Regions from separate parts of the Desulfosarcina variabilis str. Montpellier genome, predicted to be linked through region 2. Evidence: riboswitches for the same ligand, from Rfam matches in the RefSeq annotation. Region 2 holds a riboswitch; each other region holds the start of a gene.

Region 1 (7,991 bases), 2.3 Mb from region 2:
CAGCAACATGGCCTTGGATTCGGCCGCATTGACAAACCCCACCGGCAATCCGACGACAAGCGCCGGCCGGGCGTCGCCCTGGTCCATCAGCTGCATCAGACGCAATAGGGCCGTGGGCGCATTGCCCACCACACAGATGCCACCGGCCAGTTCGGCAGCAGCCACATCCATTGCCGCCGTGGCTCTGGTGATTCCTTTTTGGACGGCGGTTTCACTGACCCGCTGATCGGTCATGTAACAGTGCACCTTAACCCCAAAACGATCCAAATCCCGCTGGCGCATACCCACCCGGGCCATATTGGTATCGGTTACGATGGTGCATCCGCTTTTAATGGCCTTGACACCGGCGCTGATGGCCTCAGGATGCAGTCGAACCATCTGCTGCCATTCAAAATCGGCGCTGGTATGGATCATTCGCCGCACCACCTGCCATTGATCGCTGGGGAAGCCATGGTCCCCGGCCTCGCCATCGATGATTTGAAAACTGAGTCGTTCGATCTCTTGTGGTTGCATGAATATTTTCCTTGTCTACTATTTATGAATTCGAAAAAAAGCCAAAAGCCACTTTGGGGTCTATTTTTCGGCCCACTGCCGGCAAGCTGCAACAAACGCATGCGCCGCCTGCGGACAACTGCCCAGGTGCAGGTGCACATAGCTGCCCAGTGTCTGATGGTTCAAAAATCCTTCGTGGGCCTTTTCCAAGCCCATACGGTCGGTCAGGCGGTAAACGGTTGTGGCATTATCGTTGCCTTCCACGATGGTCGAGTAGTGAAACTCATGCCCCCGCATGGTCTGCCCAATCGGCCCCAGCGGGGTAGCCCGGGTCTGGGTCACTTCCCGGTATCCCAGTGCCTTGCGCCGATCCAGCATGCGCGTTGCAAAGGGCAAACAGCCGGTCATGGGAAACACATGGCCCTTGATATCGCCCATCTCACGGCACAGGTACATGAAACCGCCGCACTCGCCGTAGATCGGCATCTTCATGCGGCTACGGGCCCGCACCTCCTGTCGCAACGAACAATTATCCGCCAGGGCGGTCGCATGCAGCTCCGGATATCCCCCGCCGAAATAAAGCCCGGCCAGATCATCCGGCAGGCGAGCGTCGGTCAACGGTGAAAAATAGACCAGGGTCGCACCCGCCGCCTCCAACAGCTCAAGATTATCCGCATAGTAAAAACAAAAAGCCGCATCCCGGGCCACCCCGATGCGAACAGAATCATCTGATCCGGGGGCGGGCGTGACCGGTTCATCGTCCGGAAAGGCATCGGGAAGCTGCGCCAGCAAAAAGTCGAGGTCCACGGCGCTTTCGATCATATCAGCCAGACGCCGGCAATGGTCTGCCGACAAATCGTGATCCTCACTGGTCATCAGGCCCAGATGCCGCTCGGGGATGGCCACGTCCATATCCCGCCTCAGGCCGCCCAGCACCGGCATGCGCACATGGCCATGGGCGGCCTCCTTGAGGTAGGCCAGATGGCGCGGGCTGCCCACATGATTGAAAAGCACACCCGCAAACGAAAGCGCGTCGTCAAAGCGTTCGTACCCCTGTACCAGGGCCGCGGCACTGCGGGCCATGGACCGCGCCCCCACGACCAGTACCACCGGCAGGCCCAGCCATTTGGCCATCTGGGCCGTGGAACCGGCCTCGCTGCGGCCTTCGTATCCGTCGAACAGCCCCATCACGCCTTCCACAACGGCAACGTCAAAGCCCTTTGCGTGCCGCGCAAAAACCGACTGGTTATAGGCTTTTGAGAGCATCCAGCCGTCCAGATTGCGGCTGACCTGGCCGGTAACCCGGCCGTGATGGCCGGGGTCGATGAAATCCGGCCCCACCTTAAACGGCGCCACCGAAAGCCCTCTGGCCTTGAGGGCGGCCATCAATCCCAAGGTGATGGTGGTTTTTCCGGCGCCGCTGTGGGTGCCACCGATTACAATGCCTTTAATGGGGGACCTCCTCTTGCGATATCAGACAAATCGATCATTTCTGGATGGGCACTATCGGGTGCCCAGTTCTGCCGACCGCAGTATCTGCCGGCCGGCCTCAACGTAAATATCAGGATAAAGCAGGCTGCCGATGCGATAGATGCCTTCGAGCAACCCCATCGTAGGCCGGGAAACAATCGTCTCATCCACCAGATAGACCTGCCCCGTCTTGACGGCGTTGATTACCTGAAAGCCCGGTTCGGCAATGATTTCCTCGACCGACACCTGATTCATGGCACCCTGTTGGGAAAAAAATACGTCGATTTCCCGGGCGTGGGAGAGCAACCGTTCCTTGCCATACACGGCGATGTTGTTGTTCTCCCGCACCGGTGCATCAGCCGCGACATTGATGCCCCCGGCGGTTTCCAGCGTGAAAACGGCCATGGCCGTAGGCGCAAAGGTTTTCATTTTACTGTGCATGGCCTCGAAATACACCCGCTTTCGATGCTTGACCTGGCCGGATAGTGTCTTGAAATCCGCCACGGCCTGATGAAATCGACGGATCATCTCCTCGGCGCTGGCCGCCTGTCCGCTAAGCTGCCCCAAACATCGCCAATAGGCGTCCAAATGCGCCACACTGGTGGGCTGCATGGAGGCCACCGCAATCCCGCTTTTTTCAAGGCGCGCTACCAACCGGGGATACCCGCGCTCAATCATGGGCCGGATTACCACCAGGTCCGGCCGCATAGCCAGAAAGCGTTCCGGATCATCATGATAGGAAAATACCGGCTTTCCCGCAGCCATTGGCATCGTTTTCGATTGGCCGTCAATTCCGATGAGCCGCTGGCCAGCACCGAACTGCAGCAGGTTCTGCGTATGCGCCCCGTATAGTGAAATAATGCGTTCAAACGGCGCCCGGGCCAGAACCGCATCATCCAGTAAAGGCCCATCGGCCATCACGGATGCGCCTGACCACAACAGCCATATGGCCATGCCAACGCCCCAGAAATACCGTTTCAACACCTCCCCCCCCTTTTGTAACGGACCTGCAACCGGCCGGTGAAATCATCCACCGCCACCCGGGCGTCAATATCAAACACCGTTTTCAGGTTTGCCGGTGTCAGCACATCTGCGGTGGGACCGGCGGCCACGACCCGCCCGTCTCTGAGCATTATCAGTTCCTGGCTGTAGGCCGCGGCAAGATTCAGGTCCTGGAACACGCCGATGACCGTGCGCTGTTGAACACTGACCAAGTCGGCCACAAGGTCCAACAACGTCAGTGCATGGCAAACGTCCAGATTGGCGGTCGCCTCATCCAGGATCAGCACCGGCGTATCCTGGGCCAGGGCCCGGGCAAAAACCACCCGCTGGCGTTCCCCACCACTCAGGGCGGTGACAGGACGATCCTTGAATGTCAATACATCGCAATCGGCCATCACCTGCTGCACCCGCTGTACGTCGTCCGTTGAGGGCACGCCGAAGCGAGGCATATGCGGATAGCGTCCCATGAAAACCATCTCTTCCACCGTAAACGGGAAATTGATCCCGTAATCCTGGGGAACCAGGGCGATCTCTCTGGCCAACGTGCGGCGGTCGTATCGGTCCAGGGAACAGCCGGCATACCGCACACTTCCATTCTGGGGAATCCGATGCCGACAGATCAAATCCAGCAGCGTCGTCTTACCACAGCCGTTGGGCCCGATGATGCCGGTAAACCGTCCGGCAGGCAGGTCCAGATCCAAACGGTTGAACACCGGTTTGCCGGGATGGGCAAAGGCAACCCCCTTGAGTGAAAAACTCACGTCTAAAATCCCCTGGCGCCGGTCTGCCGCTTGCGGAACAGATAACAGAAAAACGGACCGCCGATCAGTGCCGTAAGCACGCCAATGGGGATCTCGTGGGGCAACACCGCCCGGGTAATGGTATCGGCCCAGGTTAGCAGGATCGCTCCGCTCAACATCGAAAACGGCAGCAGCAGCCGGTTGTCCGGCCCCACCAGCGTCCGCATCATGTGCGGCACCAAGAGTCCCACAAAGCCGATAATGCCTGATACGGCCACGCAGCCGGCCGCCACCAGGGAAGCCGAAATCAGCAAAATCCATGGTACTCGGCGGGCATCGACGCCCAGCGAAGCGGCCGCGCGCCGTCCCAGACAAAGCAGATTCAAATCTTTTGCGTAAAAAAGAAACACACCTGCACCAACGGCCAAAAACACGCTGGTCAGGCCCACATCGGTCCATGTCTTGGATGCAAAGCTGCCCATCAACCAGAAGATGATCACCGCCACCTGCTCGTCGGCCACAAACTTCAAAAAACTGATTCCCGCCGAGAGGATGGCCGCCACAATAATCCCGGAAAGGATCAGGTTGTTGGCGTTGGCCCCACCGGCCGACGAGCTGAGGTAAATCACCAGCATCAGCGTGGCCGTGGCGCCCAGAAACGCAAAACAGGGCACGCTGTAGGCCCCGGCCACACTCAGGTTGAGCAGCAGCGCCAGGGCCGCGCCAAAGGCGGCACCGGCGGATACCCCCAGCGTGTAGGGATCGGCCAGAGGATTGAGCAGGATGCCCTGAAAAACGACCCCGCACAAGGCCAACCCGCCCCCCACGGCCGCGGCGGTCAATATTCTCGGCAAGCGGACATCCATAATGATCACCCGCATCAACTCATCCAAATCGGCGGTCCATGACGTAATTCCCGTCAGGTGCGCCCCCACAACGCGCAAAACGACCGTCCAGTGAATTTTCATGTAGCCCATGCCGGCGGACAGACTGATCGTGATCAACAGCACCAAGGCCAACAATATGAAGAAAAGCCCGCTATGATGCCTCCGTTTGGCGATGGGTTCCTCATTCATGGTAAAAACGAAACAGTCATCAATCTTGCGGGTTTCCCCAGTTAATAAAACAAAAACCCTTCAAACCTGATACCTGGTATGAAGGGTTGCACCCTGTCTCTTGGCCCTCAACGCTATCGCCGGCTGGAATCCTTTACCAAGAAGGTTTCTCCGGTAAAATGAAAAGGCAGGTCTTCTGGCTTCCCCTAAACATTGAGCGCCTTCCCACACCGGCAACCCGGAAACAGTGGCCTATGGCCCAACGCTCCTCGTCTGGTCTGAATGACAAGGTGAGGGTTACAGCGGCGGGACCGCTCCCGGTTTTCACGGGATTCCCTATTAAGCGCAAGCGCACCTTATTGTCCGCTTGTAGGGTATAACCGTATGCGATGTCAATGCCAAAGGGCGTAAAAAATCAACCCATGGTTGAAAATATCGCCTTAATAATGATATGTTTAGATGTTAGCAGTTCACTTTTAGCGAAGGCACATGTGAATGAGACGATTGACGCGATCTTTCGTGGCATCCGGGTCTTTTGAGGTGGGTAAGAAACAGGAATGTGTGTTGCAGGCATTTCTGGGGACCTGTGTGGGCGTGGCGGTGTTTGATAAAGTTGCCGATGTGGGCGGATTGTTCCATCTGCTGCTCCCCGAACCGGCCAGCACCGGCAGCACCGACCAGCCTGAAAAATATGCCACCACTGGAATGCCGTTGTTTTTGAAGCAGTTGATGGATCAGGGCGCCACCCCGGCAAACATGAACGCCGTTGTGGCCGGGGGTGCCCTGGTAGGACCGGTGACGCCCCAGGACATTCATTTGGACATTGGCGGCAGAACGGCCGAAAAAGCCTATATTGCCCTGCATGAAGCGGGAATCAAGGTAGAACGATCGGAAACCGGGGGTTTTTTTACCTGCAGCATTGAGCTGGATATGCTGCACTGGCAGTGCCGTATCGAACCTTCCGGGTTCGACGCGGTTGGGCCGTCAACCCCTGAGTCGTCTCCAACCAAGGCGGAGATTCAGCACGCGATCGAATCCATTCGCCCCATTCCCCAAGTGGCCTTGAAGGTGCTGCGGATTATCAAAGAGGGCGATTATGATATCCAAAAAATTACCGAAGAGGTAAAAAAAGACCAGGTCATCAGCGCCAGAACCATCCAGCTTTGCAATTCTGCGATATTCACCAAACGACACGACGTGGTCAGCCTGGATCACGCCATAGTCTTCCTTGGCCAGGAGCTTTTCATCAAACTGGTTATATCGGCCGCTGTAAAAAGCTATTATGACCAGTCCGGCAATGGGTACAGCCTGTGCAAAGGCGGACTGTATCACCACGCCATCGGCACCGCCATGATTGCCGAGAAAATTGTTGGCCTGACGAAAAATATCCCCCCGGCCATCGCTTACACCGCAGGTTTGCTGCATGATATCGGCAAGGTTGTGCTGGATCAGTATATTGTCGCTGCGTATCCCATGTTGTACCGTGAATTTCAAAACAAATCCGCCGATCTGATTGAGGCCGAAACACACATCTTGGGGTTGGATCACACCCATGTGGGAGGACTGCTGGCCAAAAAATGGTCGCTGCCCGCAGCGCTCGTGGATGTGATCCGGTTCCATCATGAACCCGAAAAAAGCCACAACGACAGGCCGTTGACCACCATCGTCTATCTGGCGGACCTTCTCATGTCACGTTTTCACACTGGCCTTGAATTGGAGCGCATTGGCGCGGCACGGTTGATTGAACGGTTGGCGACGCTCGGTCTTGCCCCAGCCCATTTCCAGTCCCTGGTAGACTTGATACCCGATAAAGTGTTTGAACCGGTCGAGGAAAAATCAGAAGAAAACAATGGATGAAAATAAACAGGCTCAGTTGAGGCGGCTGCCCGGTGTGGACCGTATTCTTGAATACGGCACCAACAACCAGCAATTTGACAATATTCCCAAAACAATTCTCATACCCTCTATTCGAAAAACGATAGAGGCTCTGCGCCAGATCATTATGGCCTCGGATAAAGCGCTTGACGAAGCAATGTTTGCCCTTGATGCCCTGGTCGCAAAGGTCTGCGATCATGCATCCCGGGCCATGGCGCTGCGCCTTAAACGCACCATCAATGCCACGGGTGTGGTGGTACACACCAACCTGGGCCGATCGCTACTCTCCCCGGCCGTTCTGGACAATCTGACGACCATCGCCAGTCGCTATTCCAACCTGGAATTCGATCTCAAGGCGGGGCGGCGGGGCTCCCGCTACAGCGCCGTCGAAGATATTTTGTGCGAATTAAGCGGCGCCCGGGCTGCCATGGTGGTCAACAACAATGCCGCGGCAGTACTGCTCTGTCTGGACACGCTGGCTAACGGGCGCGAAGTCATTGTTTCGCGCGGCGAACTGGTCGAAATCGGCGGTGCCTTTCGCATCCCGGACGTGATGGCCAAAAGTGGGGCCATACTGAAAGAGGTGGGAACGACCAATCGCACCCATGCGCGCGACTATGAGAACGCCGTCAACGAACAAACCGGCCTGCTGTTCAAAGCGCATACCAGCAATTACAGCATCGTGGGGTTTACGGCAGCGGTTGGCCTGAATGAGTTGGTGGCCATCGGACGCCGTCATCAACTGCCGGTGATGGAAGACCTGGGCAGCGGGACTCTGGTTGACTTTTCCCAATACGGGTTGACCCGGGAACCAACGGTTCAGGCGTCTTTGGACGCTGGGGTGGATGTGGTGACCTTCAGCGGTGATAAACTTTTGGGCGGCCCCCAGGCGGGGATCATCCTGGGCGGCAAAACGCACATCGACCGCATCAAGGCCAATCCACTCACCCGGGCCGTGCGGATCGACAAAATGACCCTGGCCGCCCTGGAAGGGACCCTTCAATTGTACCGGGACGAGTCCAAGGCCGTGCAGCAAATTCCCACCTTGCGCATGCTGACCATGCCCCTGGCCGCGATCGCGTCCCGTGCCGCCGATCTAAAGTCCCGCCTTGAAAAACTGGCCGACGGCAGACTGCGGGTCGACGCCATGGATTTGGCCTCCAAGGCCGGGGGCGGGTCCCTGCCCCTGTTAAACCTGCCCAGTCGCTGTATCGGGGTGTCGGTCGATGGCATGTCGGCCAATGGCGTTGAACTGTGGATGCGCCGGCACACACCGCCTGTGATTGGCCGCATCGAAAACGATCGGTTCATCATGGATCCCCGAACCCTGCAGGAAGAAGAGTTGGAAATGATAGAA
Region 2 (7,991 bases):
CTGACCCACATAGGTGGCGGGATCTTCAACATAAATCACGTCCATCTGGCTGATTGGACAAAAGGCCCGCCGCTTGACCACCTCCACATGAAACCCACCCTTGATGGAGGCAACGACCTTGCCTTCAACCGGAATGCGCTGCTGCCAGGCATCCCTTAGCATGTTCAACCCGCCGATACCGGAAATCGCCTTTGACAGCCGAATTTCGCTCTCATCGGCGGCAACCACATACAGATCCAGCTCATCGCCAACATCAAATGGAAGCTCGCCGTTTTCATCAAGCAGTTCGCTGCGCTCCACCACACCATCCACTTTGGTGCCGGTATCCACAAACACATTCGTGCTGCCGATGGAAATAATTCGCCCGCGGATGCTATCGCCGACATTGATATTTTCGTTCATGCCGGCGCTGTACGATTCAAACAGCTCGGCAAAACTTTCTTCATCCTCGGAAGGTTCTTTTTCAACCCCATCCTTTTCAAACTCGTCCTCGTTCATGCGTGTTCTCCCCATTTATTAAAATATCCAGCAACTTCACCAGAAAATGACTGGTTTTGCAAGCCAATTGTGGCATGCACGCCCTACTAAAAAAAGCATTTTCATATGACCCAAATATTGATGAACTCCTAAAAAGTCTCTATTCTTACGAATCCATCAGATATTGGTCCCCTTGGCACTTTTTGAGGCAGACCAGCCAGTACCGTTCCATCAATGGTCAATGGCTTATTCATGGATGGCAATTCAGCTTGGGGCTTGACAAGCATCGGTGGATGGATATGCTTTTCCCCAACGTTGCATAAAAAAGATTGAGAAAAATCGCCGATTGCCATATCCACCTTTTATCTTATTGGCTGCAACAATCACCAACGCCTGAATTCAGCAAAAACGGGAGGGCCGCCATGGCGATCATCAAATGGGATCCTTTAGGCAACATCGCAACCTTGCAGGACCGCATCAACAAACTGTTTGACGACTCATTTCCACGGCAGATGGACGAGAATGGCGACTTGTCCCTGTGTGCCTGGACCCCCAGTGCGGATATTTACGAAACAGATCTGGGGGTGGTTGTCGCAATTGACCTGCCCGGTGTCAGCAAAGAAGATGTAATGGTGGAGGTCAAAGACAACGTGATGACCATTAGTGGGGAGCGAACCACCGATCCCACCGGACAGGCCGTGAACTATTATCGCCGTGAACGCCTGTGCGGGAAGTTTCAACGCTCATTCACGCTGCATGCCATGGTCTCACCGGAACAGATCAAGGCCAAGTTCAAGAATGGGGTTCTGCTTGTTGAAATCCCCAAGCCCGAAGCAGACAGACCCCGGCAGATATCAGTGGATATAGAGTAGAAAATTGAGCACAGACGTCAATCCGACAAATCACTCTCATCGCCAGGCAGAAATGTTGGCCAACCGCGTAAAAAAGCGATTCCGGCATTTTTACAAGCGCTTTAGCAAGCAGAATATCGAGGTCTTCAGGCTATACGATTGGGATATCCCCGAAATCAGGGCTGTCGTGGATTGGTATGGGGGGCATCTGGTCATTGGTGAATACATGCGGCGCCAGTCTACTGCCGAGTGGCTGCCGTTAATGGCTCGGTTTGTTGCCGACGCACTGGCCGTGCCGCCTGATCGGGTGCATCTGAAACAGCGCTGGGCCGGCAAACAGGATGGCCAGCGCTATCAACGCATCGATTATACCGATCAAAAGATCATCCTTCGTGAACGGGATCTGAAATTTCTGGTCAATCCCAGTGATTATGTTGACACAGGCCTGTTTGCCGACCACCGCGACACCCGCCAGATGATACGCGACATGGCATCCGGCAAAGATTTCCTCAACCTGTACTGTTATACCGCGTCCTTCTCCTGTTATGCGGCCAAAGGCGGTGCTCGCTCAACGGTTTCCGTGGACCGTTCGGAAAGCACCATCGGGTGGGCAAAGAAAAACCTGATCCTCAACGGGCTCGATATGTCTGCCCACCACCTGGTACATGACCACACCTTTGATTTTTTGGAAAGCGCCCGCCGCAAAGGCATGCGTTTCGACCTGGCCGTGGTTGATCCCCCCTCCTACTCGAGCACCAAAACCCGCAACATCACTTTCGACGTTCTCAAGGATCATCCCCGGCTCCTGAAGGCGGTGGTGGCGATTCTTCGCCCGGGTGCCAGGCTGTTTTTCTCCACCAATCATCAAGATTTCACCGCCCGCATGGAAGCCCTCGACGTATCTCAGATAGAGGAAATCACTGCCCGCACGATTCCTGAAGATTATGTACACAAACGCAAGACCATTCATCGTTGCTGGGAAATCGTGGTTTAAACCGATCAACGCTATTTTTTCACCTGCGGTTTGTAAAGGTTGGAATAATTCTCATTTTTCAGACGATAAACAGCCAGGGTTGTTGCACTGTAACGGCGACAAGGCTATAATGCGATTCCATTTACTCAAACCCAATTTCAGTTTGAGCTAAAGTCCGAAATAACGGGTCTGGACCTGTTGCTCATTTTCATAGCCTATTTGTAAGCCCCCATGAAGCCAAACCGTATAAGGAGCATTCTATGAAGGCGTTGGAGTATGCGTTGATTTATCTCGTTCCCGTCAGTGTGATCATCGGGTTGATGTCCGGCAACCTGTTTATCTTTTTAACGCCTTTGCTTGTTTTTGGCCTGGTTCCCCTGTTGGACCTGGCCTTTGCCAAGGATATCGACAATCCAACGGCCGACCAGGCACAGGCCCTTTCCGGCAACTTGATCTATCGCCTTGTTTTCTGGGGGTGTGTTCCCCTTCAGGTGGTCATGGTCGTGTGGGGCGCATCGGTGGCAACCGAGTGGTCCCTGTCTGTGGAGGAACTGATTGGGTTTACCCTGTCCATGGGCATCAGTTCAGCGGTCATGGGCCTTACCGTGGCCCATGAATTGGCCCATCGGGAAAAAGGCAGTCTTGAATACCTGCTCTCGAAAATCGTGCTGGCCACCGTCCTTTACGCCCACTGGGGCATGGACCATGTGATCGGCCACCACCAGGATTTAGGGACCCCCAAGGATCCATCCACAGCCAAAATGGGCGAATCGCTGTACCATTTCCTGCCCCGATCGATTTCCGGCGGGTTCAACCGCATATGGAGCATTGAAGCCGCACGCCAGGAACAAAAGCGGCGTCCCGTATGGAATCTTAACAATCCCATGGTTACGGTTTTGCTTGGGCAGGTGGTCTTGCTGATCGGAATTGCCCTGGCCTTTGGTGCGCCGGGCTTTTTCTACTTCGTTTTCCAGGCCATGATCGCCGTGTGCCTGCTTGAGACGGTCAATTATATCGGCCATTACGGCCTGGCCCGCGAAATCGCGTCCGACGGTAGATATGAAGACGTCGCTTTTCACCACAGCTGGAATGCCGGAGGCCGCCTGACCAGTCGATTTCTTTTCAACCTTGGGCGCCATTCGGATCACTATGCCCATCCGGGCCGGCATTACCAATTATTGCACCACCACGCGCACAGTCCCCAATTGCCCGCTGGTTATCCCGCCATGGTATTGCTGGCCCTGGTTCCACCGCTGTGGCGCTCGACAATGGACAACCGGGCCAGTAATTCATCCATTCAAAGGCTTCTGGCCCGGCCTGAAGACTGAAACATTGACAAAAGCAATCAATTTTGCTTATAGCCTTCTCGGCTGACAGGTGCGGGGCCGATTGTCAAATGCGGCCCCGTTAAAAGGAAAGATGGTGAAAAGCCATCGCATACCAGCCATTGCTGTGATCGGGAACGAGGTGCCGCTTTGCGCAATTGTTTAAAAAAACATTGCCAGGCCACTGTCGACAGGGTGTCGATGGGAAGGCGCGGCCAGTAGGAACAGCCCCCCATTTATCACCGATGAATGGGAGGGTATGTGTTTTTTGCTTGATTGTTAAACACAATCCCTTTTACCAATGCCCGTAAGCCAGAAAGCCTGCCTGTCCATTGCCTGGCAACATGCGTGTTATCATCGTATCACTGTATGCCGCCCCACGGATACCCGCTGGAAGCTGTCCGTATCGATTTCGTCCGGCCGTTCAGACGAAGGGATACAGGATTGGTTCAAAGCGGGTTTTTAATTGATACGCCCAGCATCGTCCCGTCTCCTCACCTGTCCGGCTCTTAAATTCGATTGACCCTAAATGGAGTAAAAAAGAGCATGCATACGGACAAATCCTTTGGCGAGTTGATCACCCACCTGATCGCCCGGAAGGACATGACCCGGGATGAATCCCGCAGGGCGTTCACCTTTATCCTGGAAGACAAAACCACGGCCATGCAGCAGGGTGCATTTTTGGCGGCCCTTACTGCCAAGGGGGAAACCGAAGCCGAAGTGGCCGGCGCCTGGGAAGCGATCTATGCACTGGACACGGTCAAAGTTTCGGCATCCGGCATGCCCCTGATGGAAAACAGCGGCACCGGCATGGACGCGTTTAACACCTTTAACATCAGCACGGCCGCCGCCATTGTGGCCGCATCCGCCGGCGTGCCCATGGCGCGTCACGGCGCCCGGGCCATCACCTCGGTCTGCGGCACCGTGGACATGGCCGAATCCCTGGGCGTGGACGTGGAATGCAACGCCGAGCTGGTGGCCCACAGCATTGCAGAAGCCGGCATCGGCCTGTTCAATGGAATGAGTCCGGCCATTCATCCCATGGCCCTGGGCCGTATTCTGTCCCAGATTCATTTTGGTTCCACCCTGAACATCGCCGCGTCCCTGGCCAATCCGGCCATGCCCCGCCACGGCGTACGGGGCGTTTATGCCCGGGAAATGATTGGGCCGGTGATCCGGGTCATGAAAGCAATCGGTTATCAACGCGCTCTGGTTTACCACGGCGCTGTTGACGGAACCGACAAGGGGATGGACGAGGCCTCGGTATGCGGCCCCACCTGGTGCGCTGAATTAGCGGAAGACGGCAGTATTCGCGAGTATCAATTAACGCCCGCCGAGCTGGGCATCGCGCGCCATGCGCCGGGCGATCTGGCGCCGGAAAGCGATCCGCAGCAGGAAACCAGGCGTTTCGTGGCCTTGATCCGGGGGCGGGAAAACGGCACCGGTGCCCGCCGCCAGGCTTTGGTCCTCAACACGGCCCTGATTCTGAATGTGGCCGGCAAGGCGGCATCGATTGATGAAGGTATGGTCATGGCCGGCAACGCCATCGATGACGGCCAGGCCTTTGCCACGCTCAAACGCTGGGTCAAGGCCCAGAATCGTCAACCGGAAGCGGGCCTGGCAACGCTTGGGCAACTAACCGACTGAAGAAGGAAAAAAGCGCCAATGGATCTGTTAATCATCAAATGCGGCGACGACTATATCCGCATCAAGGAAGACGCATTTTTTACCGTGGGCCTGGACAAGGCCAGTGTTTTTCCAATGCATCAGCTGGATCAAGTCAGGGATCGGTTAAAACAGGTTCAGTCCGGCGGATTTGTCCAGGCGGCCATCTATCGCTTGACCCTGACCGAACGACCCTTTGAGGAGGCAGGCGCATGCAATTAATACTCAGAGGATTGAAACAGATCCATATGGGTCCGGCAAAGGAGCTGGAATCTGTAGCCGGCATGACCCGCCTCAGGGTCCAATACTGCGGTATCTGCCGCACGGATGCCAAAATGTGGAACGAGGGTCACCGGGACCTGATTTTTCCGCGGGTTCCCGGCCATGAACTGATTGGCCAGGATGCCAAGGGCAATCGTTTTACGGTCTGGCCCGGCCGCGCCTGCGGCCATTGCCGGTACTGCACATCCGGCCGTGAAAATTTATGTGAATCCATGCAGATCATGGGCTTTCATTTTGACGGCGGGTTCAGTGACCACGTGCTGGCGCCGACGCAAAGCCTGATTGCGGTGCCAGGCGATATGGCCCCGCACCTGGTCTGTTTTGCGGAACCGGTCGGCTGCACGATCAACGCCATAGACAAGCTGGATATACGGACCGGCGAGCGGGTGATCATCTACGGCGGCGGCAGTGTCGGGTTGATTGCCGCCCTGGTGGTTCAATCCCGCGGCGGCATTCCCCTGGTCATCGAAAAAAACGCCCAAAAAATCGCCAAGGCCGAACCGTTTTTGAAAACCTGCCGGATCGACTGCCACAGGGAAACCCATCAGAGCGAATTCGATGCGGCCATCAATGCCTGTCCGGATCCCATTGCCTTCAGTCAAAGCGTTGTCAAGCTGGCCAAAGGCGGACGCCTGGCCTTTTTCAGTGGATTGGGCAAAAACCAGTCCATTGAAACCAACCTGCTCAATCTGATCCACTATCGGGAAGCATCCCTGTTTGGCGCCTACGGCCTGACCCGGCAGAACATGACTGCAGCTCTGTCCATCATCCAGTCCCATCAACCCGCCTTTGAGCACTTGGTTGAAGCCATCGTGGTACCGGCCCGGATAGGTGATATGCTGCCCCGGGTCCTGGCCGGCGAGGTGTTGAAAGTGATTCTGGATTTTACCGGAACCGCCCATCAGCCCGCAACAACCGTCCGGCCATCGCCGACAGCCGCCCCGCCATCGGATATTGGAGCCGGCCCTTCCTCCACGTCCGGCCTTTTTCGGCAAATCGGCGAGGCTGTCACAGCTGTTGAAAAAACCCTGCTGCCGGCCATCCAGCACAAGATGGACAACAAGACCAAGCCCCTTGGCGCATTGGGACGGCTGGAGGCACTGGCCATCCAAATCTGCCGGATTCAGCAAACCCTCTTACCGCGGGTGGACAACAAATTTGTGTTTGTCTTTGCCGCCGATCACGGCATCACCGAAGAAGGCGTATCGGCCTACCCGTCCGAAGTCACCGGGCAAATGGTCACCAATTTTCTGAACGGCGGTGCCGCCATCAACGTGCTGTGTCGCCATCATGGGATTGACCTGCGCATTGTGGACATGGGCGTGAGCACCCCAATCGATCCCCATCCGCTTCTGATCGACAAAAAAGTGCGCCCCGGAACACGGAATTTCGCCTTGGCGCCGGCCATGACCGATGCCGAAGCCATCCAGGCCCTCGAGGCTGGGATGACCTGTTTTTTGGATGCCCATACCCGGCAGCCACTGGATATTATCGGCCTGGGCGAGATGGGGATCGGCAATACCACCGCCGCATCGGCCATCATCAGCGCGGCAACCCATATTGCGCCTGAACAGGCCACCGGACGCGGCACGGGTGTGGATGATGCAGGCATGCGCCATAAGATCAAGGTCATTAGAAAGGTACTTGATTTCCAGCAGCCGGTTCCCACCGATGGTATGGACATCCTGTGCAAAGTGGGTGGATTCGAGATTGCCGGGATGGCCGGCGCAACCCTGGCCGCAGCGTCCAAGGGCGTTGCCGTCGTCCTCGACGGCGTCATTTCCACTGCCGCCGGTCTGATTGCCTATCTGATCAAGCCTGAAGTAAAAGATTATCTGATCAGCGGCCACCGGTCCGTGGAAACCGCCCAGGCCGCAGCGCTAAAAATGATGGGGCTCACCCCGGTGGTGGATCTGGACATGCGGTTGGGTGAAGGGACCGGCGCGGCCTTGACCATGGATATTGTCGATGCCGCCTGCCGGGTCATGCGCGAAATGGCTTCCTTTGATGAGGCCGGGGTGTCTAAACAAAAAGAATAAGGCGTTTAACCTCACGTTTCAGACGGTTTCGTAAAAAGTTCGAGATCAAGGCTTGTGGATTCCGAGGAATGAGGCGTACACAAAAGTACTCCGCAGTGACGAGGGATACGCATAACGCCGATATCGGGCTTTTTACGGAACCGTCAAAAAAACAACCGTAGTCCGGCACATAGAGCATTAGACCCGCCATCCTCGGCCATGGTGCCGAATCCATCGGAACGATGGTGCAGGCGCAACAGAAATTCCCAGGCAGCTGTTGGTTTTGCAAAGGTCAGTTCACCGAACCAGTAGATCAACCAACGGCTGCTTTCATCATTGGTTTCAAGCTCAATTTCAGGGATTTGGGTGGCATAGGAAAGTCCGATGCCGTAGGCGAAAC
Region 3 (7,991 bases), 290 kb from region 2:
CCGTAATAGGAGTCTGAGCAGATCAAAAGGCCGACGCGTCCCCAAGCCGTTTCAAAAGTATTGTCCTGCCGGGCATCTCCCGGGCAGGCCCAACGGCTTTCGGCGTTGATTTTATCATAACGGCAGGCCACCTTGCCGGTGGGCTCGACCACTACGGCACTGTTGTGAAAAATACCGGTCTGGGGCTCCTCAAGGGCCAAACCGACGCACACATAAACGCCATACAAGCGAGCAAGCTCGCCCACGGCAGTAACGGTCGGTCCGTCAATGGTTTCCACAAGCGGTGCGATGGCCTCACGGCTGTCAAAGGAATAACCGGGCAAGGCCATTTCAGGCGCAACGATCAGTTCTGCACCCGCCCCGGCCGCACGGCTAATCATATCCAACAGGGCCTGACGGTTTTCATCCACCTTCCCATAGGCAATGGCGGCATGCAGCAGAGCAATTCTCAAAGTTTTACTCATCTTAATCTCACAGCATTATGGTTTTTTGTTGCTTGTCCAAGGTTTGTGGTTTCCGGCTCTTTAATTTTTCATTCTCCATTTTCCATTATCAATTGTTCTGTATACCGTGCAAATGAGGTCCGCATTAATCTTACGGTTATAATACAGCCGGCTGGGGCAGTCGCCAGGGCACACCGCCGCAATGTCGCAACTGTTACAGGATACCCCCAAAGGCTTGAATTCCCGAAGCGATGTGAGGCGGTCGTATTGCGGCTGCCAGATGGTACCGGCGGAAAAGGTCTCATCCCCCAGGGTCTGCCCGCAAGGGTAAAGCCCTCCGTCCGGATCAACAGCCAGGCTTTCTCCCCGACAGGCATGGCAAAAAACAGGTTTTTTCTTGGTTTTTCCAACGATCAAATCCTGTTCGCGCAAACGGATAGGCAATGACCTGCAACGGTTAACATCCGCCAACACGTCCAGCATGCGGAAAAGCCCCTTTTCAAGGGTTGATGCATCCGCCGGTGCCACAGCACCGAACGCGCCGGCGCGCCCTTTTCCCACCAACAGATCCAGCCCGATGCCCCGGGCACAGCCAAATCCTGCCAGGGTCAGCACCAACCGGTCCAGCGCGTCAGCATTGGTCTGGGTAACCACCGTGGTCACCCGGAAAGGGATACCGGCGGCTTCCAACATCTGCAACCCGCGCAGGGTCTCGGCAGCCATACCGCGTTGCTGTTGATGAATTGCGGGCGGCCCGTCCAAGCTGACCCCCACCTGCACATCATGGGTTTTGAAAAGCCTTAAAAGATCCGGTGTCAGGCAAGTGGCGTTGGTCTGGATGCCCAGGCTACGGCAGCGTCCGGTATCGTACGCCAGGACAAGCGCTTTTTCTATAGATTCCGCCACCAGGGTTGGTTCACCACCAGTCAGCTGAAGATGAAACGGCTCTTTTTGGGACGCTACCTCCTGGATCGCCTGCGCTATTACCGCTTCGGGCATATCCACGGTTTTGCCGTTCCCCTCGCCGTTGTAGCAGTAAACGCAACGCAGGTTGCAGCGACTGGTGAGTGAAAGAATTAGATACCGGATGGCCATAATAGATTCGTAGTAAAAAATAGACAAAAAAACGGATCGATAAATCGATCCGCGTCGGCCCTGCTCTTCCGCGAAATGGTTGGGGTATAAACGATTGCCTCGTCGTCACCCGAAGCGCCAATTGCACATCAACGTGTTACGATTCAGGCAGGTCTTCTGACTTTCGGATCATCCTACCGGCGGCCCCTTCCCATCTCACTTATTCTTTTTAGAGACAGTGGTAAATATGGCAGCCTTCGTCACCGATTACAGCGGCGGGCCCGTCACCGAGTTTCACGGTGTTCCCTTTTCATCACGGTGGTTGGGTCTTTTATCTATCCCAACCTCGTCAAACCCGAATCTGATTGTGGTTAGCTGATATGCATAGCTGGAGAAAGGCGGATTGTCAACACCGGTGTGATGATTCTTGGAAAGGTTTTGAAAATGCCTGGATTAAGCCCGCCAGCAAAAAAAAACGGCTCGAACACGGCAAATAAAGAATATTTAATTAACCGTGTTGAGCCGTTTTCCGATTATAAGCGGTTTGTCGGCTTAGGCCTCTACGGCCACCAGAGAAACCCCCAATTTCTTTTCCGTATCCTGAACTTTCTGCAGTTCATCGGCACTCAGGGCCGACGGTTTCAACGCATGACAGCTGAAGGCCAGAAGGGTTTTTCCCAGATCCTTTTCAAGATCGTTAATTGTCTTCAAAACAGCGGCATCGATATTATTGGTAAGTGAGCAGATCATAATGTCCTCCTTTGATTGAAAGCGGTAGAATTGCCAGTTAATCGTCGATGATTGGCAATTGGCCAGAGACCTTGACTGATGGATAATTTATACAAACAAGGCGGCAAACAGACAATCCCTGAAGAATGACGGTCTACTGACGGGCAAAAACCGTCACTGTGTCAGGTTCATCAGAAAGGATTGCAAATTCGTGGCGGTGTTGCTGAGGCTCAGTTTTTTACGCAGGTTGCGCCGGTGAAAATTCACCGTGGTGATCTCAAGATGGAGTTGGGCGGCGATTTCTTTGGTGCTCAGCCCCTCCCGGATTAAAGAGGCGACTTCGATCTCCTGGGGCGTCAACACGGATTCAAGGGTGGACAGCCGTCTTAAAAACGGCCGGGTCAATTCAGCCAAGCGTTTGTCCAGGCTGGCGATCAACGCCTGGGCCGGCCCTTGCAGTTTCATCTTGGTTAGCCGAGCGAGCACCGGGCGAATCAGCCGATGCAGGTTATCAATCACGTCGGCTTCCATATCCTGCCGATGCGCTTCCGTTCTCTGTAAAAGGACTTTCAGGGCCGTGTTGGCCTCTTCGAGCTTTTTCTTTTCCTGATGCAAGGCTTCCTTGCTGTCGCGCAGCCAGTTTTCCGTCTGTCTGAGGGCCGTGATATTCTCATGGCTGACGACAATGCGCATGGGGCCCGGTCCTCTGGCCCGGGTCACCCGCATGTAAAACCAACGCTGCTCGTCAGGTGAGTGACAGGGATAATCCAGGACAAACTCCTCCAAGCCGCCGGCGATTACATCACGAATGCCCTTGGCCACATTCGACTCCCCCCCCTCTTCGGCAGCGGCACTATCGCAAATTTCAAGATAGTTGAGGTTTTTTGTTTCCGGCCGCATGCGCAACTGATTCTGGTGGGCAAATCGTTTCCAGGCCCGGTTGGTTTCCAGAATAAAGCCGTTCTCGTCCAAAATAGCCACATGCGCGGACAACGAATCAAGGATTGTCCGGGCAAGTAGATTGTCGTTTTGCATTAACAAATCTTTTGAGTACTGGCTTTTCGCTTTTTTTCTGCGGCTTTTCAAGGCCGCCGGTCTGGGCGATAGCTTCGCCATGGTCGTGTCTCCATCGATCAATGTGCACGTTTTTCCAATAACCAAAAAGGATCATATTTCAGTTGACAAGTCAAAAGCATTCTTATTATGGAACAATGTTCATTTTAGGCATGTTTTGCAAACTCTCGTTCAAATTCGACAATAACCGAAATATATGCCGATGTGGAGGTTATTGGCAGTGAGGATATCGCCAATTCTTCCAGCAACAACGTACTGGATCTGCTGCGGGGAATTCCCGGCATGGACAACCGGGGGCAGACCGGGCCGGGAGGATGGTTCTCCACGGACATCCGGGGCATGGGCAGCAGCAGGAGGTGTTGAGGATGGAAACCGACGGTTTCGAAACCGGCTTCAAGGGCAGGTTGACCTCATGGTTGTCCTTCAACATCAACTACACCTACACCCATTCGATTGAAAAGGGCGCCGGCCGTCTGCCGGATGTTCCCCTGCATCAGGCCAATTTCAGCCTGGGAACCAATAACGATATCGGAAAATATCTTTGCCTGTATACCGCCCTTAATGCCAGGTACAGTGGGGAAACCACCTACGTCGACAGCATGACCGGCACAACCATAGAGGAGCTGGACGATTTCACGGTCATGGATCTTGTCCTGCGCCTCTCGATACTGGAAAAACACATCGTTAAATTCGCCATGTACAATATCCTCGACGAAGAATACCAGGTGCACGGATCCAACCTTGGCCCGGAGCGGTATTATTGGGTTGGGGTGGAGGCCACATTTTAGCGCCCCTCCATATTGCGTAGGGGCGGACCTATGTGTCCGCCCTTGCCCTATGTGTCCGCCCTTGCCCTATGTGTCCACCCTTGCCCTATGTGTCCGCCCTGATATCACCGCCAACATCCACCCCCATAAACCACGGCAAACAGGGTGGATAAAGAGGGCAAGGACAGACGCATAAACGGGCAGACACATAGGTCTGCCCGTACAGGGAACGAATTGTGCGCAATGATGATGGATTACATACGCGCCGCTGCGCCTTTCCGTTATTATTCGACCAGGCTTTCGAGACGGTTGATCAGCTGTTCGAGAACTTTGAAGCCAGCTTCAACGGGCTCTGTCGAAAGCATATCGACACCTCCGATAGCCAATGCTTCCAGAGGGTAAACATAGTTTCCCAGACTCAGGAATTTCAGATAGTTGTCCACTGCGCCGTCTTTGCCTTCGAGAATTGTGAAACACAGCGCGTGCGCGGCGGAAATTCCTGTGGCGTACTGGAACGTGTAGAACGGCTCATAGAGATGTCCGAATGTGGCCCAGGTGATGGATGTTCTCTTTTCATCATCTTTAAGCGTATCGCCGTAACCTTCCGCATAAAACCCTTTCATAATCTCCTGCAGGATATCGGCATTTAGGGGGGCACCCGTTTCGAGCCGTCTGTAAACTTCAAACTCAAACCTTGCCAGTGTGGGCATAATGAAGAAATACCTGTGCAGGTTGTCCATGGCCTCCTGTATGACCGCAAGCTGAAAATCCCTGTCAGCGCGGGTTTTGAACAGATAATCGCGCACCATGGCCTGATTGAAGTTGGACGCCACTTCGGCAACGAACATGGCGTAATGGGAATCGGAATAACTCTGGTTCTCATGCGTCAGGTAGGAATGCATGGAATGTCCCAGCTCATGGGCCAGTGTGCTAACCTCGGACAGCGTATTGTCATAACTGAGCATAATGCAGGGGTAGGTATCGTATGTCCCATGGGAGAACGCTCCCTGAGCCTTTCCCTTATTTCTGGCATAATCGACCCACCGGTCTTCCAGACAGCCCTTTCGGATCGAATCGACGTATTTGTTACCGAGAGGCGTCATCCCCTTACTGATCAGATCAACCGCTTCTTTGAAAGAATATTCGGGCTGCTTCTTTGTCAAAGGCGCCCATATATCGTAGGGCCGCATCTCATCCAGCTTCAAAAGTCTGCTTTTTACATCCCAGTAGCGGTGCCAAATGGGCAGTTTGTTTTTAAACGTTTCAGTCAGATTGTGAAAAACTTCCGTGGGAATGTTATAGGGAGCCAGTTTGTACTGGAGAACCGAATCGTACCCTCTGATTTTTGCCAGGGTAACTGCCTGTTTGGCTGCAGTCAGGTAATTCCCCGCATAAGTATGGCGGAGACCGAGATAGGCGTCGGCGTAATGATCCATGCCGCTTTGTCTGATCTTGCAGTCGGGATGTTTCTTGATCTCCTCGATATTGCTTTGGGTTACATCCATGGCATTTCCGTCGACACCCTGAGCATTTTCGATTTTCATATCCATGGATGAAAGCATCTGAAATGTCATTTCCACACTGCCGAAAGGATCGGATACAAAGCCAAGCACCTCTTCAACCTCTCCGGACCGGACATGTGGTCTTGTGCGGAGAAGATTCTCAAGACTGTGATTATAGGGCGCCAGATCTTTTTCGGATTCGAGCCATCCCCGCAGAATTTTCTCATCCATGGCCAGAATTTCGGGATCCGCGAAAGCGGAGCTGGCGGTTATATCGGCCCCCAGGCTCTGAATCTGACCCAGCATTGCAGTCGCTTCGGCATCATCACCGTCCACAGCCATCGCCATATACGCATAGAATGCCAATTTTTCGGCATTCCGTGATAGACGTTCTTCGGTGTTCAGCCATTTTACCAGATTTTTGGGGCTTGTCGATAAGGTTCCGGCAAACCCTCCAATAGCGGGCAGTTCTTTTTTCAGTTCACCAAAAGCATTTCTCCAGGCGTCTCTGCTGGAGAACACCGCTTCGGCATTCCATGTCTGTTCTTTCGGAATATCCGACCGTTCGGGGACACGTGCATTTTTCATTGAAAGCGCCTTTCTTTTTAAGTCCATATTTTTTGATTTTGGGTAATTCTTTTTTCAGTGCCCCATATCCAGAGATCAGTTCCGCCAGCTCTTTTTCCGAAAAAACGGGGACTGAAAATCATCCTGCTTTAGAACCGCTTTTTCATCCTGCTTTTTACGCTTTTTCAGAAGGCTCACCTTTTCTTCAACTAAATTTTTCGTAAGGATACGGTATACGATGACCAGATTTTCCTGGCCGATCCTGTAGCTTCTGTCGATGGTTGGGTTCTCGATGGCCGGGTTCCACCAGGGGTCGAAAAGAAAAACAGATCCGGCTTCGGCCAGGTTCAGTCCCCCGGTTTATAAAGATATGAATGTCAAGGTTGTTGTAAGTAAATCGATACGCAATTGTCATTTTGAAGTGCCAGAAAGCTAACCGCTGACGGCTCACGTTTAGTTTTTAACTTTCATGAACGCAAGAGCCTAACCGGCCAGGTGCGCGTTAATCTTGGTCCGTTCTATCTTCGATATCGCCTTCAAGTTCCAGATACATCTGCCTGAGCGTGTCCAATTCCGCATCCGATGCGTCCCAGTAGCCCCGCTTTTGCGCCTCGAAAAGGCGCTGGATGATATCGCCGACGGCATAGATGTTGTTCTTTTTGAGTTTTTCGAACATCTCCCGGTCATCGAACAGGGTCTCCTTCACGGCGCTGAAAATCCAGTTTTCCACCCGTCCCGTGGTGGCGCTCAGGCCCACCAGGTTTTCGACCCGGTCGGCCAGGTGCTGGGCCCCGTGCACCCCATGGGCCAGCAGGCCGTTGATGTACTCTGGGTTCAGAAGCCGCGTGCGGACGCTGATCTGAACAGCCTTGCCGGCCTCGTCCGCGTATATTTTGCTCGACGACGAATCGGTATAGAGCATGACCGGCATTTCTCCCCTCACCTCGCCGACGGCTTTGGACAGGCCACCGAAGTATTCGTAGTAATGATCCAGATCGGTAATAGAGTAATCCACGGAACTTCTTACCTGGGAAACCACCTCCACCTGCTTTAGATTGGATTCAAACAGGTGGCGCTGGGCCTGGCCCCGTCGGGTCCGGGTATACAGATGCTTCTGGGCGCTCAAATAGCCCTGGGCAATCTCGGATTCATCGGTCCAGGCCTTGTTTTCAATCATGGTGGTCAGACCCGTTCCGTACTGTCCTTCGGGAGGACCGAAGATTCTGCCCCGGGACAGTTGTACGGCCTCCGCTTCATCCATCGTCTCGCGCAGTTCGGCCTGCCGCTGGTCGGCATGTTTTTTGATGAAATTCATCCGATCCGGTTCGTCGGCCGTGCACACGGCGTCCACCACCTCGTCCAGAAAATCGATCATGTTGGGGAACATGTCCCGGAAAAACCCGCAGATGGTCATGACCACGTCGATCCGCGGCCGACCCAAGTCCTCCAGGGGAACCAGGGCAAACTTTTTCTCAAATGCGTTTTGGGTGGGAATGATCTTCACCCCCAGGTAATGCAGAATCTGACCGATGGTCTCCCCCTTGGTTTTGGAAGTCTCCAGCCCCCACAGCACCAGGGACACGGTTTCCGGATAGCGGCCGTTTTCCTTGTGAAAAAAGGCCAGGGTACTCTCGGCGATCTGACGCCCTCTTTCCACGGCCACCTCGGATGGTACCAGGCGGGCGTCGAACTGGAAAATGTTGAAGCCCGTGGGAAAGACCTCCGGATCACGAATGACATCGCCCCCGAGATGCGCCTCCAGGTACTGGCCGTCAAGGCAGCGAAGCAGCCCGTTCAGCTCATCGCTGGTTTCCAGCCGCCCAAGGCAATCCTTC

Evidence for each region. Region 2 has a riboswitch for cobalamin ahead of trpD (anthranilate phosphoribosyltransferase). Riboswitches for the same ligand answer to the same signal wherever they lie in the genome.
Region 1: it holds a riboswitch for cobalamin, as region 2 does, so the genes downstream of both, Dvar_RS25595 (FecCD family ABC transporter permease) here and trpD (anthranilate phosphoribosyltransferase) in region 2, are expected to answer to the same signal.
Region 3: it holds a riboswitch for cobalamin, as region 2 does, so the genes downstream of both, Dvar_RS37240 (radical SAM protein) here and trpD (anthranilate phosphoribosyltransferase) in region 2, are expected to answer to the same signal.

Annotation. Positions count from the first base shown of each region.
Region 1 is NZ_CP159846.1:5,674,110-5,682,100, forward strand. It holds gene Dvar_RS25575 (precorrin-8X methylmutase) at 1-513, opposite strand, end outside; gene Dvar_RS25580 (cobyrinate a,c-diamide synthase) at 574-1,944, opposite strand; gene Dvar_RS25585 (ABC transporter substrate-binding protein) at 1,996-2,946, opposite strand; gene Dvar_RS25590 (ABC transporter ATP-binding protein) at 2,940-3,725, opposite strand; gene Dvar_RS25595 (FecCD family ABC transporter permease) at 3,728-4,780, opposite strand; cobalamin riboswitch at 4,928-5,133, opposite strand; gene Dvar_RS25600 (HDOD domain-containing protein) at 5,255-6,616, shown strand; gene selA (L-seryl-tRNA(Sec) selenium transferase) at 6,609-7,991, shown strand, end outside.
Region 2 is NZ_CP159846.1:7,941,925-7,949,915, forward strand. It holds gene Dvar_RS35960 (30S ribosomal protein S1) at 1-498, opposite strand, end outside; gene Dvar_RS35965 (hypothetical protein) at 627-830, opposite strand; gene Dvar_RS35970 (Hsp20/alpha crystallin family protein) at 900-1,349, shown strand; gene Dvar_RS35975 (class I SAM-dependent methyltransferase) at 1,354-2,322, shown strand; gene Dvar_RS35980 (alkane 1-monooxygenase) at 2,562-3,629, shown strand; cobalamin riboswitch at 3,660-3,970, shown strand; gene trpD (anthranilate phosphoribosyltransferase) at 4,173-5,273, shown strand; gene Dvar_RS35990 (hypothetical protein) at 5,292-5,513, shown strand; gene cobT (nicotinate-nucleotide--dimethylbenzimidazole phosphoribosyltransferase) at 5,504-7,612, shown strand; gene Dvar_RS36000 (hypothetical protein) at 7,756-7,991, opposite strand, start outside.
Region 3 is NZ_CP159846.1:8,235,039-8,243,029, forward strand. It holds gene Dvar_RS37235 (carbon-nitrogen hydrolase family protein) at 1-464, opposite strand, end outside; gene Dvar_RS37240 (radical SAM protein) at 525-1,538, opposite strand; cobalamin riboswitch at 1,667-1,891, opposite strand; gene Dvar_RS37245 (hypothetical protein) at 2,070-2,267, opposite strand; gene Dvar_RS37250 (LuxR C-terminal-related transcriptional regulator) at 2,421-3,362, opposite strand; gene Dvar_RS37255 (TonB-dependent receptor plug domain-containing protein) at 3,513-3,683, shown strand; gene Dvar_RS37260 (hypothetical protein) at 3,686-4,108, shown strand; gene pepF (oligoendopeptidase F) at 4,372-6,177, opposite strand; gene bchH (magnesium chelatase subunit H) at 6,659-7,991, opposite strand, start outside.